2 regions of the Bartonella sp. B41 genome follow, and region 2 is predicted to be linked to the other one. Evidence: predicted binding sites of a transcription regulator. Region 2 holds the regulator's gene; the other holds the start of a gene.
The links. Region 2 encodes HrcA, which represses chaperone genes, less so after heat shock. Its sites were predicted from a motif close to GTTAGCACTCNCNNNNNGNGAGTGCTAAC; they were not measured.
Positions count from the first base shown of each region.

Region 1 (8,655 bases), 310 kb from region 2:
TTGTAAATTTGCAGAAGAAGTATTTGGTGTTCTCTTTTCACTTCTCTTACTCCTAACCATTGCGATGGAATTAAGCATGCCCTTTTTAGTGCGAACCATCATTGCACCAGGATTTGCAGAAGATGCAACAAAATTTAATGCCACAATCCACTTTACTGCAATCATGTTTCCCTATCTCACCTGTATGTCCTTAGCTGCTATGATGGGAGGTATGCTAAATGCTTTACAACGTTATTTTGTCGCAGCTATTGCCCCACTCTTCTTGAATATTATTTTGATTGCTATACTCGCTTATGCTTGGATATATCGGCTTGATGCTTGGAAAATTGGATTAAATCTTTCTTGGGGTGTCATGACGGCAGGGATTCTTCAACTCGTTCTAATTGCAATTGCTTTACACAAAAGTGGCATGAAAATTTCCCTGCATATCCCCTATTTCAGCCCAAATGTTCGTAAACTTTTAACTCTAGCATTTCCTGCTGCAATCACAGGAGGAATTACACAAATCAATTTATTAATCAATACCAATATTGCCTCCAGCCAAGCGGGTGCTGTGTCCTCTTTAGTATATGCTGATCGCCTTTATCAATTACCGCTAGGAGTCGTGGCCATTGCAATTGCAACAGTTCTTTTGCCAGAATTAACAAGAGCCCTACGCAGCAAAAAATACGAAAAAATTCATTATTTGCAAAACAGAGCAATTGAACTAGCCCTATTGCTCACCTTACCTGCATCCATCTCTTTTTTGCTCCTTTCCAATCCCATTGTCAGTTTACTTTTTGAACGTGGGCAATTTACAAGCGAATCAACCCATAATGTTGCACAATTGCTTTGCCTTTACGGATTTGGGCTTCCAGCTTTTGTTCTCATAAAAGTTTTCATTCCTAATTTCTTTGCCCGTGAAGATACAAAAACACCCATGATTTTTACGGCCATCTGTGTTTTTATCAACGTCGGTTTATCCTTAACATTATTCCCCATTTTATCGGCACAAGGCATTGTCATTGCTGAAATTACTTCTGGGTGGATAAACACACTTTTGCTCTGGTGCATCCTTATCAAACGCGGCTATTGGCAACATGACGCAAAATTTATAAAAAGTCTTATACGCCTAGTAGTTGCCTCTCTTTTCAGTGTTATACTTCTTCACTATATGATGGATTTTAACCTGTTGGTCATCTCCTCATCTTTACAAACATCATTTTTTTTGCGCGCTGGAATCTTAGCAGGAACCATAACCATAGCCCTATTGGTGTATTTCTCAGTCTATTTTTTACTTGATATACATTCTTTTTTTCTCACTCTTAAAAATTTTAAACAGCGATTATTCAAATAACGCTTATGATATTTTATCTTGCTTTTGGAAAAGCGCTTTGTCACAAAGCACTGTAATGAACAGCGTCACTGAGAAAGAATTATCCTATGGGCACCTTCACACCACTTGTATTTTCCGGTGTACAACCGAGTGGAAACCTACATCTTGGCAATTATCTTGGAGCTATCAAGCATTGGATTGAACTACAAACATCCCATAACTGTTTGTATTGTGTTGTTGATATGCACGCACTTACTGTTAATCCAGATCCACGAGCCTTACATGAATCAACCAGAGAAGTAACAGCCGCTTTTTTAGCAGCTGGAGTCGATCCTAAAAAGCAAATCATTTTCAACCAATCACAAGTCTCCCAACATGCTGAGTTAGCGTGGATTTTTAATTGTATCGCCCGCATCGGCTGGCTACAGCGCATGACACAATTTAAAGATAAGGCAGGAAAAGATCGCGAACAAGCATCCCTTGGTCTTTTTGCCTATCCAAGCCTGATGGCCGCAGATATTTTGCTTTATCGTGCCACACATGTTCCAGTAGGAGAAGATCAAAAACAACACGTTGAACTAACACGCAATATTGCACAAAAATTTAACAACGATTATGCTTACCGTATTGAAGAATTGAATTTCGGTATCTGTATCAAAGAAGGTGAAGAAAAAAGACAAGGATTTTTTCCAATACCAGAAGCACTTATCGGGGAAACGGCTACACGTGTTATGTCCCTACGTGATGGCACAAAAAAAATGTCTAAATCGGACCCTTCAGATTTTTCACGTATTAATTTAACTGATGATGCTGACCTGATCGTAAAAAAAATCCGCAAAGCGAAAACAGACTCGGCTCCTCTTCCTGATAAACTAAATGCTCTGGAAAAACGACCAGAGGTCAACAATTTGCTTGGTATTTATGCAGCATTTGCAGGAATAAGCAAAGAAAAAGCACTCTCAGAATTTTCTGGAAAACAGTTTTCACTTTTTAAAACGGCCTTAGCTGATCTTGCTATCCACAAGCTAGAACCAATAACTCAAGAACTGCGCCGCCTTCAGAAAGAAAGCAGTTATATTGACTCTGTTTTGCACTGTGGTGCAAAACGTGCTAGTCTGCTCGCAGAAGAAAATATGAAAAAAATACGTGAGATTGTTGGATTTTTATACAGTACGTGAAATAATCGATCTTTAACCGTAGAGAATAGCGAACCACACGTATAATATTGAGAAAACGCATGGTCTCTAAGCGAAAAAAACCTAAAATGAATCAAAAGCGGAAAATTTTGGTTATTATAGACGAAACTCCAGAATGTCAGCGTGCCGTCGCCTTTGCCACACAACACGCTAAGAATACCAATAGGACATTAGTTTTACTTTCTGTCATTGATAATTCAGAATTTCAACATTTTCTAGGTGTAAATGATGTCATGCGGACAGAATCAACACAGCAAGCTTATCGAATATTGAAACAAATCGCAAATGGTATGACACAAACCCTTGCAACAGAAACAATTGTACGTGAAGGCAAAAAAATTGATGAAATTCTTAAATTAATCAATGAAGATAAAGAAATTGCCCTTATTGTTTTAGCTGCCGGTGAACACACAGAAGGACCAGGACCTCTCGTCCAATCAATTGCCAATCGGGGAACAACGTTTTCAATTCCTGTCACCGTTATTCCAAGCAACCTTGCAGATGAAGATATTGAATCTGTCGCTTAAGGATGAATATTTTAGACTTAATGATTTTTCTCAGTCTTAATAACAAAAGGAAAGCATATGTTTATTCAAACTGAAGCCACGCCGAATCCTGCTACACTAAAATTTCTTCCAGGTCGCGTGATTCTTTCTGAGGGTGTTTTAGAATTTCGCACCTATGAGGAAGCTGCTAAAAATTCACCTTTAGCAGCAAAATTGTTTAATATTCCAAACATAAGCAGAGTTTTTTTGGGCTATGATTTTATTACTGTAACCAAAAAAGATGGCGAATGGCAACATCTAAAACCAGCTATTTTGGGAACAATCATGGAACATTTCCTATCTGATGACCCAATCATTGCTGACAATACAACCGTTCAGGAACAAACAACAGCGCTTAACGAAGAGTTTTATGACAAAAAAGACACCGATATTGTTTTAACAATTAAGGAATTGCTTGAAACACGAGTTCGCCCAGCCGTTGCCAATGATGGTGGAGACATCACTTTTCGTGGATTTGAAAACGGTATTGTTTACCTCAATATGCGCGGAGCTTGCGCTGGCTGCCCCTCTTCAACAGCAACACTTAAACATGGCATTGAAAATCTTTTACGACACTTTATCCCAGAAGTTTTAGGTGTTGAAGCAATGCCTCAATAAGTCGAATTAGAACAAAAATCTGATTAAAGTTATATGAAATGAAAAAAAACGGATCAGTTCGATCCGTTTTTAATCTTTATGCTGGGAACTTAGAAATCCATTCCACCCATTCCACCCATTCCGCCACCAGGCATTGGAGGCATTGGAGTATCTTTCTTTGGTAGTTCAGCAACCATCGCTTCTGTCGTGATAAGAAGACTTGCAATTGAAGCAGCATTCTGAAGAGCAGAACGTACAACCTTCACTGGATCAACAATTCCCAAAGAAATCAAGTCGCCAAATTGACCCGTTGCTGTATTATAACCAAATGTATCTGAATTGTTTTCAAGTACCTTGCCAACAATAATCGCAGCTTCTTCACCTGCATTTGTTGCAATCTGACGTGCCGGCGCCTGTAATGCACGACGGACAATGGCAATACCAGCTTCTTGATCAGGATTACTTCCTTTAACAGTAAGTGCATTTGCAGCACGCAGCAATGCAGTTCCACCACCTGCCACGATACCTTCTTCTACCGCCGCACGTGTTGCATTTAAAGCATCATCAACACGGTCTTTCTTTTCTTTCACTTCAACTTCTGTTGCACCACCAACGCGTATAACTGCAACACCACCAGCAAGTTTAGCGAGTCTTTCTTGTAATTTCTCGCGATCATAGTCAGAAGTTGTCTCTTCAATCTGAACCTTGATCTGGTTGACACGAGCACTAATTTCAGCTTTCTGTCCAGCACCATCAACAATTGTCGTAGCTTCTTTAGAAATATTTACTTTCTTTGCACGACCAAGCATATTCAAAGTAACATTTTCTAATTTGATGCCAACGTCTTCAGAAATAACCTGACCAGATGTCAAGATTGCGATATCTTCTAACATTGCCTTACGACGATCACCAAATCCAGGAGCCTTCACAGCAGCAATTTTTAAACCACCACGCAGCTTGTTAACAACAAGCGTTGCCAAGGCCTCACCTTCCACATCTTCAGCAATAATGAGAAGCGGTTTACCAGACTGCACAACAGCTTCAAGAACTGGAAGCAAAGACTGAAGATTAGAGAGCTTCTTTTCGTGAATAAGAATATAAGGATCGTCAAGATCGGCTACCATTTTATCAGCATTGGTAACAAAGTAAGGCGAAAGATACCCACGATCAAACTGCATTCCTTCAACAACTTCCAATTCTGTTTCAGCAGTTTTTGCTTCTTCAACGGTAATGACGCCTTCATTACCAACCTTTTCCATAGCATCAGCAATCATTTTACCAATTTCAGCAGCACCATTAGCTGAAATTGTTCCTACCTGTGCAATTTCTGCTGAAGTTTGGATTTTTTTCGCTTTTTTGAAAAGATTCGTCACAACTTCATCGACAGCAGCATCAATTCCACGTTTAAGATCCATTGGGTTCATACCCGCCGCAACAGCTTTTACACCTTCTTGAACGATAGCTTGCCCCAAAACGGTTGCCGTTGTTGTTCCATCACCAGCGATATCGTTTGTCTTGGAAGCAACTTCGCGCAACATCTGCGCACCCATGTTCTCAAACTTATCTTCCAGTTCAATTTCTTTTGCAACAGATACACCATCTTTTGTGATGCGAGGTGCACCAAATGATTTATCAATCACAACATTACGACCTTTAGGGCCTAGCGTTACCTTAACAGCATTAGCAAGGATATCAACACCGCGTAACAAACGCTCACGCGCTTCACGGCCAAATTTGACTTCTTTAGCAGCCATTTAATCTCTCCTTGGATTATCTTCAATAGTACGAAATGAAAAAATTGAGAGGATACATTATCCCAAAATTCCCATAATATCGGATTCTTTCATAATTAAGAGATCTTCACCGTTGATCTTTACTTCGGTTCCAGACCACTTGCCAAACAAGATACGATCTCCTGTTTTAACTTCTAAAGGCACGCGCTTTCCGTTATCGTCGAGGGCACCGTTACCAATAGCAATAACTTCACCTTCTTGAGGTTTTTCTTTAGCTGTATCAGGAATGATAATCCCACCAGCAGTTTTATTTTCAGATTCAACCCGACGAACAACGACACGGTCGTGAAGTGGGCGGAATTGTATGTTAGCCATGTTCAAAATCCTTAAAACTTAATATAATTTGGATTAATTTTAAGCTCTTGTTAGCACTCTAAAAGAATGAGTGCTAACATGGATTAGAATATAAAATTACCTCTCAACAATGTCAAGAATTCTTCAAAAATAATTTAGCTTTAAAAATATTTTAAAGTCTTGCCTCTTTTTTCTATTTTGCGCTATCTAACTCTTTATGAACCATGAACCGGTAAACATAAAAGGATTTTATTATGGTTGATACACGGCTGGAAACCGATAGCTTTGGAACAATTTCGGTGAGACAAGATCGCTATTGGGGAGCGCAAACAGAGCGTTCCCTGCACAATTTTAATATTGGTACAGAAAAACAACCACGCACCATCATCTATGCCTTAAGCCTAATTAAAAAGGCTGCTGCTATCGTTAATATGGAAAAAGGAAAGCTTCCACAAAATATAGGGAAAGCAATCATTTCCGCAGCAGATGAAGTACTCTCTGGTACATTCGATACGCATTTTCCACTTTCCGTTTGGCAAACTGGTTCCGGCACACAAAGTAATATGAACGTCAATGAAGTAATTGCCAACCATGCCAGCCTACTTTTGGGAGGACAGCTTGGGAAAAAAGAACCAGTCCATCCCAATGATCACGTTAATATGAGCCAATCGTCAAACGATTCCTTCCCAACAGCACTGCACATTGCAACAACCTTACAAACACGACAGCACCTATTTCCAATTCTTGAAGCTCTTATCACAACTTTTAAAAAGAAAGAGGAAGAGTTTTCCGACATCATAAAAATTGGACGTACCCATACTCAGGATGCAACACCTTTAACCTTGGGACAGGAATTTTCAGGCTATCGAGCAGCCCTAGAAGACAACCGAAAACGCATTGAAACGGCACTAACCGATGTTCAAATGCTAGCTCAAGGCGGCACAGCCGTTGGAACAGGATTAAATGCACCAAAAGGGTTTGACATCGCATTTGCAAAAACCATTAGCAAGCTTACGGGAATAACCTTCACAACTGCCAAAAATAAATTTGAAGCCCTTGCTCATCATGGAGCCCTTACGCATTTCCACGGAAGCTTGAATGCCTTAGCAGCTGATTTATTTAAAATTGCCAATGATATTCGGTTTTTGGGATCGGGCCCCCGCTCAGGACTGGGCGAACTCAACCTTCCAGAAAATGAGCCAGGATCTTCCATTATGCCAGGAAAAGTAAACCCAACACAATGTGAAGCAATGACCATGGTTGCATGCCAAGTTTTTGGTAATAACACAAGCGTGACATTTGCGGCCAGCCAAGGACACTTTGAACTGAATGTTTACAAGCCAGTGATTGGCTACAATGTTTTGCAATCGATAAATCTTCTTGGTGATTGTATGCGTTCTTTTGATATACATTGCATTCAAGGATTACAAGCTAATCGTGTTCATATTCACTCTCTTATGGAACGTTCTCTCATGCTCGTCACTGCTCTTGCTCCTAAAATCGGTTATGAAAAAGCCGCTGAAATTGCCAAAGCAGCACATAAAAACGATACAACTTTACGTACTGAAGCTATAAAAGCTGGTGTTTCTGCCGATGATTATGACCAACTAGTCGATCCTAAAAAAATGATTCATCCACAAGAACCAAAATAATTAAAAATCTTGCGTGATCGCATACCCTATGTGATCACGCAGCGTCTTTGTAATCTAACTGCTACTACATGGGTAAAACAGCAAAACTCATCCGTAATTATAGATGAGTTTTTAAAATACCCCTTAAAATCAGTGATTAATTCCACTTGACGTTCACATGAAATATCTGCAAACTCCCCCATTCTACCGTACTTCTTAAAGCATATAAGCTTTTTAAATACGCAATCTTTTATTTGGTACATAATTCTTTTACAAGGAAAGCAGGAGCATAACCATGATAAAAAAAAGAGTTCCCAATGTAACCTTTCATACACGCGTGCGTGATGAATCAATGAGCGGAAACAATCCTTACCGCTGGCAAGACGTCAACAGCGATTCTTATTTTAAAGGCAAACGGGTTATCCTTTTTTCCCTCCCTGGAGCTTTTACACCTACCTGCTCGACCTTCCAGCTCCCTGATTTTGAAAAACTCTATGATGAATTTAAAAAAGTTGGTATCGATGAAATTTACTGCCTTTCCGTTAATGATGCCTTCGTTATGAATGCTTGGGGAAAAGATCAAAATATAAAAAACATAAAACTAATTCCTGATGGCTCAGGTGAGTTCACACGCAAGATGGGAATGCTAGTCGCTAAAGATAATATCGGTTTTGGAATGCGGTCATGGCGCTATGCCGCTGTAATTAATGACGGTATTATTGAAAAGTTTTTTGTAGAAGAAGGCCTTTCAGACAACTGTACAACAGATCCTTATGAAATTTCTTCACCCCAAAACATTTTAAAAACATTGCAAAGCTAATTTTAAATCCAAACATTCCATTTAAATTAAAAAGCACAAGCTCCTTTCCAAAAGGGTTTGTGCTTTTTTTCTGAATTTATCAACCTAAAAATCAATCCCTTTAAGCATAGAATTGTCCTCAAAGCATTCAGTCTTATTTTTGCAGAGCTAAAATATCTTTAACCGCTTTAACCAATTGATCTTCATCAATGGTTATTTGCGCTGGTCGACTTTCGCGCCATGTTTTATTATCCTTTATTTCATAAGATAAACGCGCACCTTCAATTAAATCTTTTATTTGTATTTTCCTATCTTTGCGCTCCTGTGAGCCCTGTATAACAACACAAGGAGCATTCCGGCGATCAGCATATTTCATTTGCGCTTTAATTCCTGAACCTCCCAAATAAAGCTCTGAACGAATACCAGCATTACGCAACTGCATTACCATTTTTTGATACTGCGCAACAACTTCTGGATCCTTATCC
Region 1 covers NZ_CP200037.1:1,020,956-1,029,610, forward strand. Annotated here, with positions in the region: gene murJ (murein biosynthesis integral membrane protein MurJ) at 1-1,336, shown strand, start outside; gene trpS (tryptophan--tRNA ligase) at 1,423-2,493, shown strand; gene V4P54_RS04425 (universal stress protein) at 2,553-3,038, shown strand; gene V4P54_RS04430 (NifU family protein) at 3,096-3,674, shown strand; gene groL (chaperonin GroEL) at 3,764-5,407, opposite strand; gene groES (co-chaperone GroES) at 5,465-5,761, opposite strand; gene fumC (class II fumarate hydratase) at 5,995-7,392, shown strand; gene V4P54_RS04450 (redoxin family protein) at 7,667-8,191, shown strand; gene hisS (histidine--tRNA ligase) at 8,325-8,655, opposite strand, start outside.
Region 1: the regulator HrcA is predicted to act here: its motif matches at 5,811-5,839, upstream of groES (co-chaperone GroES).

Region 2 (8,655 bases):
TTCAATGGTAAGCTGGTAAAGAGAAAGATGATCTGCTGCTAAATCAATAGCTTGTAAAAGTTCACACTTCCATTGTTCGAGTGTTTGCTCTGGTCGAGCGTAAATTAAATCAAAAGATAAGCGCGGAAAAATTTTCCGCGCTAAAGCAATGGCATAAAGTGCTTGTTCCACATTATGAAGACGGCCAAGTTTTCGTAATGCTTTATCGTTAAGAGCCTGTACGCCCAAAGATAACCGATTAATTCCCGCTACACGGTATCCATAAAAACGTTCTGCTTCTACGCTTGACGGATTTGCCTCCAGTGTAATTTCCGCTTTGTCATCAATTGTCCATGTTTTTGCGAGTGCTTGTAACAACGCATCAACGGTTTGTGGTGTCATTAGGGAAGGTGTACCACCACCGATAAAAATACTTGTAACATGACGTTGGCCTATTTCATGGTATTGTGTTTCTATTTCACGTTTAAAAGCGGTGACAAAACGTTGCTGGTCAACCCCATTTACGCGAACATGTGAATTAAAGTCGCAATAAGGACATTTGGCAGCACAAAAGGGCCAATGAATATAAATACCAAAAGGCTTGTTCATCAGAGGGTCAAAAGATTTTCTGCTAAAAGCTTGAAAGCTCGCGCACGATGTGAGAGGGGTGTTTTATCATTGAGTTTCCAGTTATGCTTCTGCTTTGTTGACATTTCGCCAAAAGTTTTTTCGTATCCGTTTGGTAAAAAAATTGGATCAAAACCAAATCCTTTATCTCCGCGTGGAGGCCAAATAAGTGTTCCCTCGACATGACCGTGAAAATAATCTGCATAGCCATCAGGCCATGCAATGCAAATAACAGATATAAACCTGCTTTTTCGTTGATTTTTTTCGCGAGCTCCGATTTTTTGGAGTTCATCTTCTATTTTTTGCATAGCTTTCAAAAAGTTTCGAGTACCATCGGATTGTAAAGCCCAATCGGCTGTGTAAACACCCGGCGCATTGCCTAGTGCATCCACTTCTAAGCCAGAATCATCAGACAAAGCAGGTGTCCCCGTGTTTTTTGCAGCTGCAAAGGCTTTAATATAGGCATTTTCTTCAAATGTTGTTCCTGTTTCTTTTGGTTCAAGTAAACCCAGTTCTTTTGCTGATTTTGTCGCTAAACCGAAAGGAGTAATTAATGCTGTGATTTCATGCAATTTGTTGGTATTATGCGTGGCGATGATGAGCTCTTTAGTGACTATACTTCTCATACACATTTTCTCCATAATGTGAAAGGGGATGTTTACTGTGTGTGCCTAAAATATTTCCGATATCACATAATATGGATCTTGTTAGATTTTACAAGATTTAGCCATACTGCACGTTAATTGACATTTCATTCAAGGAGATTTTTGCGTTTAGCATTTAATTGTAATAGCAATGTCAGAAAGATGCACCAGAGTACTTTTTTTTTGACGATAGTATTTTTTGTGCTAAATATTGCGATACTTTTTGACACTGCTTTAGATTGTTTGACCAAACCTTTGCAAGATTTATATAAGAAGAAAGTGTTTTTGAAGTAGTGAAATAATTTCTATGAAGCACAAATTTATTGATGATGAACTAAAGTGTCTTGATGAGCGTTCGCGCGATATTTTTCGCCATATCGTTGAGGCCTATCTTAATGATGGTGAGCCTGTGGGTTCACGGAATCTTTCACGGCTTTTACAACAAACATTGTCGCCTGCAACGATTCGCAATGTTATGAGTGATCTTGAGCACCTTGGTTTGATTTATGCACCTCATATATCCGCAGGTCGGATGCCGACGCAATCAGGGTTACGATTTTTTGTTGATGCATTTATGGAAGTGGGGGATTTGCCAGCCAAGGAGCGTGAAAGCATTGAAACTCACGTAAAAGAGGCTGGTCATGCGCAATCAGTAGAAAAATTTCTTATTCAAGCGAGCCAAGTTCTTTCAGATCTTTCACGTGGAGCAGGATTGGTTTTGGCAACAAAACATGAAGGAATATTGAAACATATTGAATTCGTGCGTCTTGACAGGGAACATGCTCTTGCAGTTTTAGTGACTCAACAAGGTGAAGTTGAAAATCGTATTGTTCATTTACCGGAAGGTATTACTCACGCACAATTAACGGAGGCAACGAATTTTCTTAATGCTCATATTCAAGGGCTTACATTGAGCGAAGCTAAAGAAGAAATTGCGCGTTTATGCTCAGAGACGCGAGCTGCTCTTGATCATTTGTCTCATCATCTCGTTGAAACTGGGTTAGCCCTTTGGGGAGGAGAAGATGCGGATAATAAAATACATCTCATTGTTCGTGGTAGAAGTAATTTGCTTGAAGATGTAAAGGCAGAAGAAGATTTAGAGCGTTTGCGGCATTTATTTGATGATTTGGAGACGCGTGAAAGTATGGCGCAATTACTTGATTTGGCAGATGCAGGTTCAGGGGTTCGTATTTTTATTGGCTCGGAAAATAAGCTATTCTCACTTTCTGGTTCTTCTTTGGTGGTAGCACCTTATTGTGATTCACAGCAAAGAATTATCGGTGCTTTAGGAGTTATTGGTCCTACACGCCTTAACTATGCAAGAATTGTACCTATGGTGGATTATACAGCTCAACTTGTGTCGCAGTTATTGCGCTAATTGTTGTAAAAAGAAAATTTTTATTATCAGGATATCCGTTGTTAAGATGTGCAAATACCCCTTGATTTTTTTCTATAAAATTTCGATATCGATAATAACAAATCTTATGAAGGAATGGAGTTTTTATGTCTGATGAAAAAAACAAATTTGCTGACGCTTCATTTGAAAATTGCGATTCAAAAAATCCAGATCGCGATGCATCTAAACAGGCTACCGATGAATTTTTAGAAGTGCGTGAAGCGGAGTCTTGTACAGAAATTGGAGAAGAAAATGTATTTATGGATCCTTTAGTTGTTTTACAGGATGAAAATAAAGAATTAAAAGATCAACTTTTACGTCTTGCTGCAGATATGGAAAACCTTCGGCGTCGTACTGCGCGTGATGTGGCTGATGCGAGAGCTTATTCAATTGCTAATTTTGCGCGCGATATGTTATCCGTCTCTGATAACTTGAATCGTGCATTGGACGCTATTCCAGAAGGTGCGAGGGAGAGTGATGCTGGTTTAAAAGCTTTAGCTGAGGGTGTTGAAATGACTGAACGTGCGATGATAGCAGCATTAGAACGTCACGGTGTGAAAAAAATTTATCCAGAAGGAAAAAAATTTGATCCTCATTTTCACCAAGCAATGTTTGAGATTCCAAATTCAGACGTTCCAGAGAACACTGTTCAGCAAGTTGTTCAGGCTGGTTATATCATAGGAGAACGTGTTCTCCGTCCTGCGATAGTTGGTGTTTCAAAAGGTGGAACAAAAGAAACATCCATTGAAGCTGACACAGAGTAAATTCGCCAAAAACAGCTTTATATCACAGCATGAAACTATGGTATTTTTTAGTTTCATGCTTTTAAAAAATTGAGACGGAAGAAATCTTTAAGGTTGTTCTAACACCTACTTTATTTTTGAAGTTCCCAACTTCCCTGTACGACATAAAGATCCTTACCTGTGGAATCTGGAGATGAAAATAGGACAAAATGGTCAATTTCAAAAGGAGGGAATGAAAAACTGCCCCGAGAAGACAAATAAAAAGAAAGATCCTCGGGCGTAACGTCAAGCAATCGTCCCATGGTGATGTGTGGAGAAAATTGCCTTGCATCGACAGTTAGTCCTAAATTCTTCCCGACATGCTGCATCTGTTCATGTAAAAGGTCAAGAGTTTTACATGGCTTAATACGGATAACAACAGAATGAGGAGGAATATCTTCAGAATCAAAAATTTTGAAACCATTTGTCTGCAATACAAAATTAGGAAGTTTTATTGTATCAAAGGTACGAATAAGTTCATTTTTTATGCAATTATCAACTTCACCAAAAAAAGACAGAGTTATGTGAAAATTTTTCGGATTAATCCATCTGGCTTTTGGCAGACCGTTTTGCAGTGAGATAATTTCTTCTGTTGTTTTTTGAGGAATTTGGAGAGCACTAAATAGGCGCGGCATGATACCTCCTTATCATTGATTAGGACATTCCCAGAGGTGCACCATATTCATTTTACTGCTTTACTAAGGGAAAAACAACAACACAACAAAGCACTATAAACAAAAAATGGCTAAGAAATGGCTGACCATAATTTAAAACGAAATTATCACTTAATAAAGATAATTGTAGTTTAAAAATTTGCTGTGTTTTCACGCATGCAATTGTAAAAATGTATAAAATCTTTACATGCTTCACTGTAAACAGCTACGAGTTCAACAAGAGTAAAGGATATATTTCTCATTTCTTTATTTCATAAAGGTGAATGATAATATTTTGTATTTTATAATCATGTTTTTTTCTTTTGGTTGGAGAAATTTTGAGCGAAAGGAAGTGTAATAATAAAGCGCGCGCCAGTTTTGCTATTTTTAATTGTAGAATCAGCAACATTTTCAGCTGTAATTATTCCATTGTGAGCTTCAATGATTTGTCTGCTAATAGAAAGACCAAGCCCTGAATTTTGTCCAAATGCATCTTCATTTGGTCGATCTGTATAGAATCGTTCAAAGATGCGTTCAATGTTTTCTGAACGAATACCAGGGCCATTGTCTTCAATAATGAGAGTGAGGGTTGATGGATTGCTTTTCATAGTTATGTAAATTTGACCATTATCCTTAGGAGCAAATGAGCGGGCATTTTCAATAAGATTGGAAATTACTTGACCCAAACGGAGTTCATGACCTAACACAAGATAGTCTTTTCCATTAGGACGCGGCCTAATATTCAGGCTGATATTAACGGTTTTTGTGTTACGGTATACTTCACGAACAGCATGGACAAGACTTTCCAAAAGTATTTTCATATCAACAATTTGAGCCGTTTCACGAGCAAATTCTGCATCTAATCGTGAAGCATCAGAAATATCAGTAATTAAACGGTCAAGACGGCGCACATCGTGCTGAATAATTTTAAATAATTGTGTTTGTGCTTCTTCATTCTTAGTTAGTGGGAGAGTTTCAACAGCACTACGCAACGAAGTTAGGGGATTTTTTAATTCATGGCTTACATCAGCTGCAAAGCGCTCGATGGCTTCAATACGCATGTAAAGGGCATTTGTCATATCACGAATAGAGGTTGAAAGATGTCCAATTTCATCTTCACGCATTGAAAAATCAGGAATTTCTACGCGCTTGTTGTTGCCGTGGCGCACGCGGTCAGCGGAGGCAGACAATTTGCTTAGTGGATGGGCAATCGTGTGAGCTAAAAATAAAGAAAGTACCAAAAGCACAGTACCAACAACTGCAAAGACTTTAAAAATAACAAGTCTCTCTCCCTTCACGATATTATCAATGTCTGAACCCGTTGTTGAAAGAAGAAGAGCGCCAACTACTGCACGATAACGTTGAACAGGAACCGCAACAGAAACTATTAATTGACCTTGTCTATTGCGTCGTCTAGCTGTAGCTGGGAATCCATTTAACGCCCTGTAAACTTCTGAATGAGCAATGCCACTGCTTTTTGCTTGCTCTCTATCAATAGTAAGACCGCTTCCGTAGAGTACGTTTGAGAACCAGGAATAGAGACGTTTCCATAAGCTTTGTTCAATTTTAATGGGAGGCAAATCATAGCTGAAAACTTCTCCGCTAGAATACAGAACACGGGAATCAAGAAGCAAGGTTGCATCACGATCATAGATGCGTGCTCTCGTTGTTTTTGGTGTAATAAGGCGACGTAATAGTGGGGCAACTTGTTCAGGATTAATGGGAAAATCCCAAGAATCTGTTGATTGAGGTGCAGGTGTAATACTTTCTCCAGTTTGCAGCTCCAAAAGTTTTTGGGGATCAATGAGAATAGAATTTGTATCCACTGTTGCAGAGGCTGCAATGGCTCCAGCGATAATTTTCCCTTGGATACACAGACTTTCAATTTTTGCTTCGATCAAACCATCACGAAATTGATTAAGGTATAAAATTCCCGTAACCAAAACACCGAGGGCGGCAAGATTTAAGATAACAATGCGGCGTGTAAGGCTAGAGAAAAATAACTGTCTAAATAAACGTCGCGCTCGAATATGCAAACTAACAAGCACAGAAAACCATGACGAAGTAATGGTATTTGGTGCTTTTTTTCGTAGATCCTCCAGTTGGGTATTTTCCGTCATAGATTTGATTGCTGTTCAAATTTTTTCGACAAATAATTTTACACCTCATGAAAACGATAGCCTACACCGTAGAGTGTTTCAATCATTGCAAAATCGTCATCCACTTGTTTAAACTTTTTACGCAGACGCTTAATGTGACTATCAATGGTACGATCATCTACGTAGACCTGATCGCTATAAGCAGCATCCATCAAAGCATCACGACTTTTCACTACGCCTGGCCGTTGCGCTAAAGTTTGAAGAATCAAAAATTCTGTGACGGTTAAGATAACAGGTTTGTCTTTCCATGTACAGGTGTGGCGTTCTTGATCTATTACGAGATCTCCACGCTTAAGAGAAGAAGCCGGTGAAGTTCCTGCTGCGAGTGGTTGGTTCCGAGCATTTGAACGACGCAGAATAGCTTTTACCCTCTCAATTAGGAGACGTTGAGAGAAAGGTTTTGTAATAAAATCGTCAGCTCCCATTTTGAGGCCGAATAATTCATCAATTTCATCATCCTTAGAGGTGAGAAAAATAACTGGAATATCTGATTTTTGACGCAATCGACGCAAAAGCTCCATACCATCCATTCGGGGCATTTTAATATCAAAAATAGCTAAATGCGGGGGATGTAACGTTAAGCCTTTTAATGCAGATGCTCCATCTGTGTAGCTTTCTACCCGATATCCTTCTGTTTCGAGAGCAAAGGATAGGGATGTCAAAATATTGCGGTCATCATCAACAAGTACAATCGTTTGGGTGATTGTTGGATTATCCTTCATGGCTTCTTAGACCTTTCTATTGCCGTGGCAGCAAATCGCCTACGCTATTTATATGGGAGTTCACATTTTTTTTGCAAAACAAATATGATACAAATTGTAGCTGAGTAAAAACCCTTTCGTCTTCATAATAAAAGCTATTTTGTTTTTGCAATTCTATAATTAATGCTTTTGTGTGCATTAAGATCCCTTCGATTAGAACAAAATTTTATTGAGACATTTTTACAACGGTTATTGTTGGTTATGTCTAGGATATGAAAAGATTTATTTTTGATCATTGATAATTTTAAAGACTCGCTTATTCATTTTAAGAGCAAAAAATAATATGGCAATATATCGCACAGAATGTATTTATTATGCATAAGATAAGATCATAATAGTAGTTTATTTTTATCAAAATTATTAGAGAAGAGCTTGATATTGAACAAGTTTTGAATCGAATAAAGAAAATTTTAAAGATTCATTTTAATAATTTTCAATTTCTGCACATATATTAAGGTGATGAAAATAGTAGGATCATTTTGATACACTGGTGCTCAAGACGAAAGAATATTTAAGAGAATGATTTTTGAAAAATTATTGGAGAGGTTTATAATTAAAGAGAAGAATGAAAAATGATAAAAGCGTATTCATTTTCGAAGCTATAAATAGCATCGTAAAATTTACCAATATTGACCTAACATAAAGATAATTTTACGGTATTGTCTACAAACCAAAACAAAAAGCGCAAGGATCTAGCTCACACTTCTCTTGCGTCAAGCTTGAATAATGATAAAGGGGTTTTATTGAGAAGGAATTAACTTAGAAGGTGGCGCTGTCTTGGCAGCATTTACATAGAAGCCAACATCAATTGTTCCAGCCTTTTCGAATGTTAATTTTGCGTTTATTGTATCACCTGCTTTAAACGGTTGTGAAAGTCCCATAAACATAATGTGATCACCACCTGGCTTAAGTGTAATTTCACCATTCCCTGGAATTTCGATGCCGTTTTGCATTTTTTCCATTTGCATAATGTTGTTAACAACTGTCATGGAATGGATCTCTGCTGCTTGTACCCCGTCCACCGAAACGGCAACTAAGCGATCTGGAGTATTTCCGTGATTAATAATATAAAGATAACCACTTCCAACCTTTATACCGTTGGGTGTCGCGCGCGTCCAAGGATGAATGATTTCTATGCCTCCAAGTTGATACTGATGAGCGGTTGCAGGCAGAGTTATGAAAACAAAAATAAGAGCTCGAACACTGTTTGAGATAATTTTTTTAAACGGATCTTGCTTGTAAGAAAGATTTTTGTACATAAAATCTTTTATTTTTTGAGCGATAAATGTCATCATTTATTCCTCCTCCTTGAATTAGATTCAATAGAATCCTCTTCATTATTCTTAACAGAGTTTTTATTTAAAATAAAATAGAGAATTGCTAGATTACATTTCTGAGTGTGGAGCCAGAGATAGATTGTATATTTGTTCTTGGAAAGTGAGGTCAGCTCTGAAATAACGACGCACCTAAGTATTTTGAAAGTTAAAAAACGCAATTCTATTATATCTGCATATTCAGTTTATGCACAAGTGTAATGTTTATTTTTAAAGAAAAATTTTATTTTCGAAATGTTTCTCTCATTATTCTCTTGTAGGGATCAGAGCCTATTCTTATATACCAAACAACGAAGCTTAATTGTGATTCTCAGTTTATT
Region 2 covers NZ_CP200037.1:1,325,959-1,334,613, forward strand. Annotated here, with positions in the region: gene hemW (radical SAM family heme chaperone HemW) at 1-588, opposite strand, end outside; gene rdgB (RdgB/HAM1 family non-canonical purine NTP pyrophosphatase) at 588-1,232, opposite strand; gene hrcA (heat-inducible transcriptional repressor HrcA) at 1,558-2,628, shown strand; gene grpE (nucleotide exchange factor GrpE) at 2,754-3,410, shown strand; gene thpR (RNA 2',3'-cyclic phosphodiesterase) at 3,521-4,063, opposite strand; gene V4P54_RS05835 (stimulus-sensing domain-containing protein) at 4,390-6,201, opposite strand; gene V4P54_RS05840 (response regulator transcription factor) at 6,240-6,962, opposite strand; gene V4P54_RS05845 (copper chaperone PCu(A)C) at 7,742-8,296, opposite strand.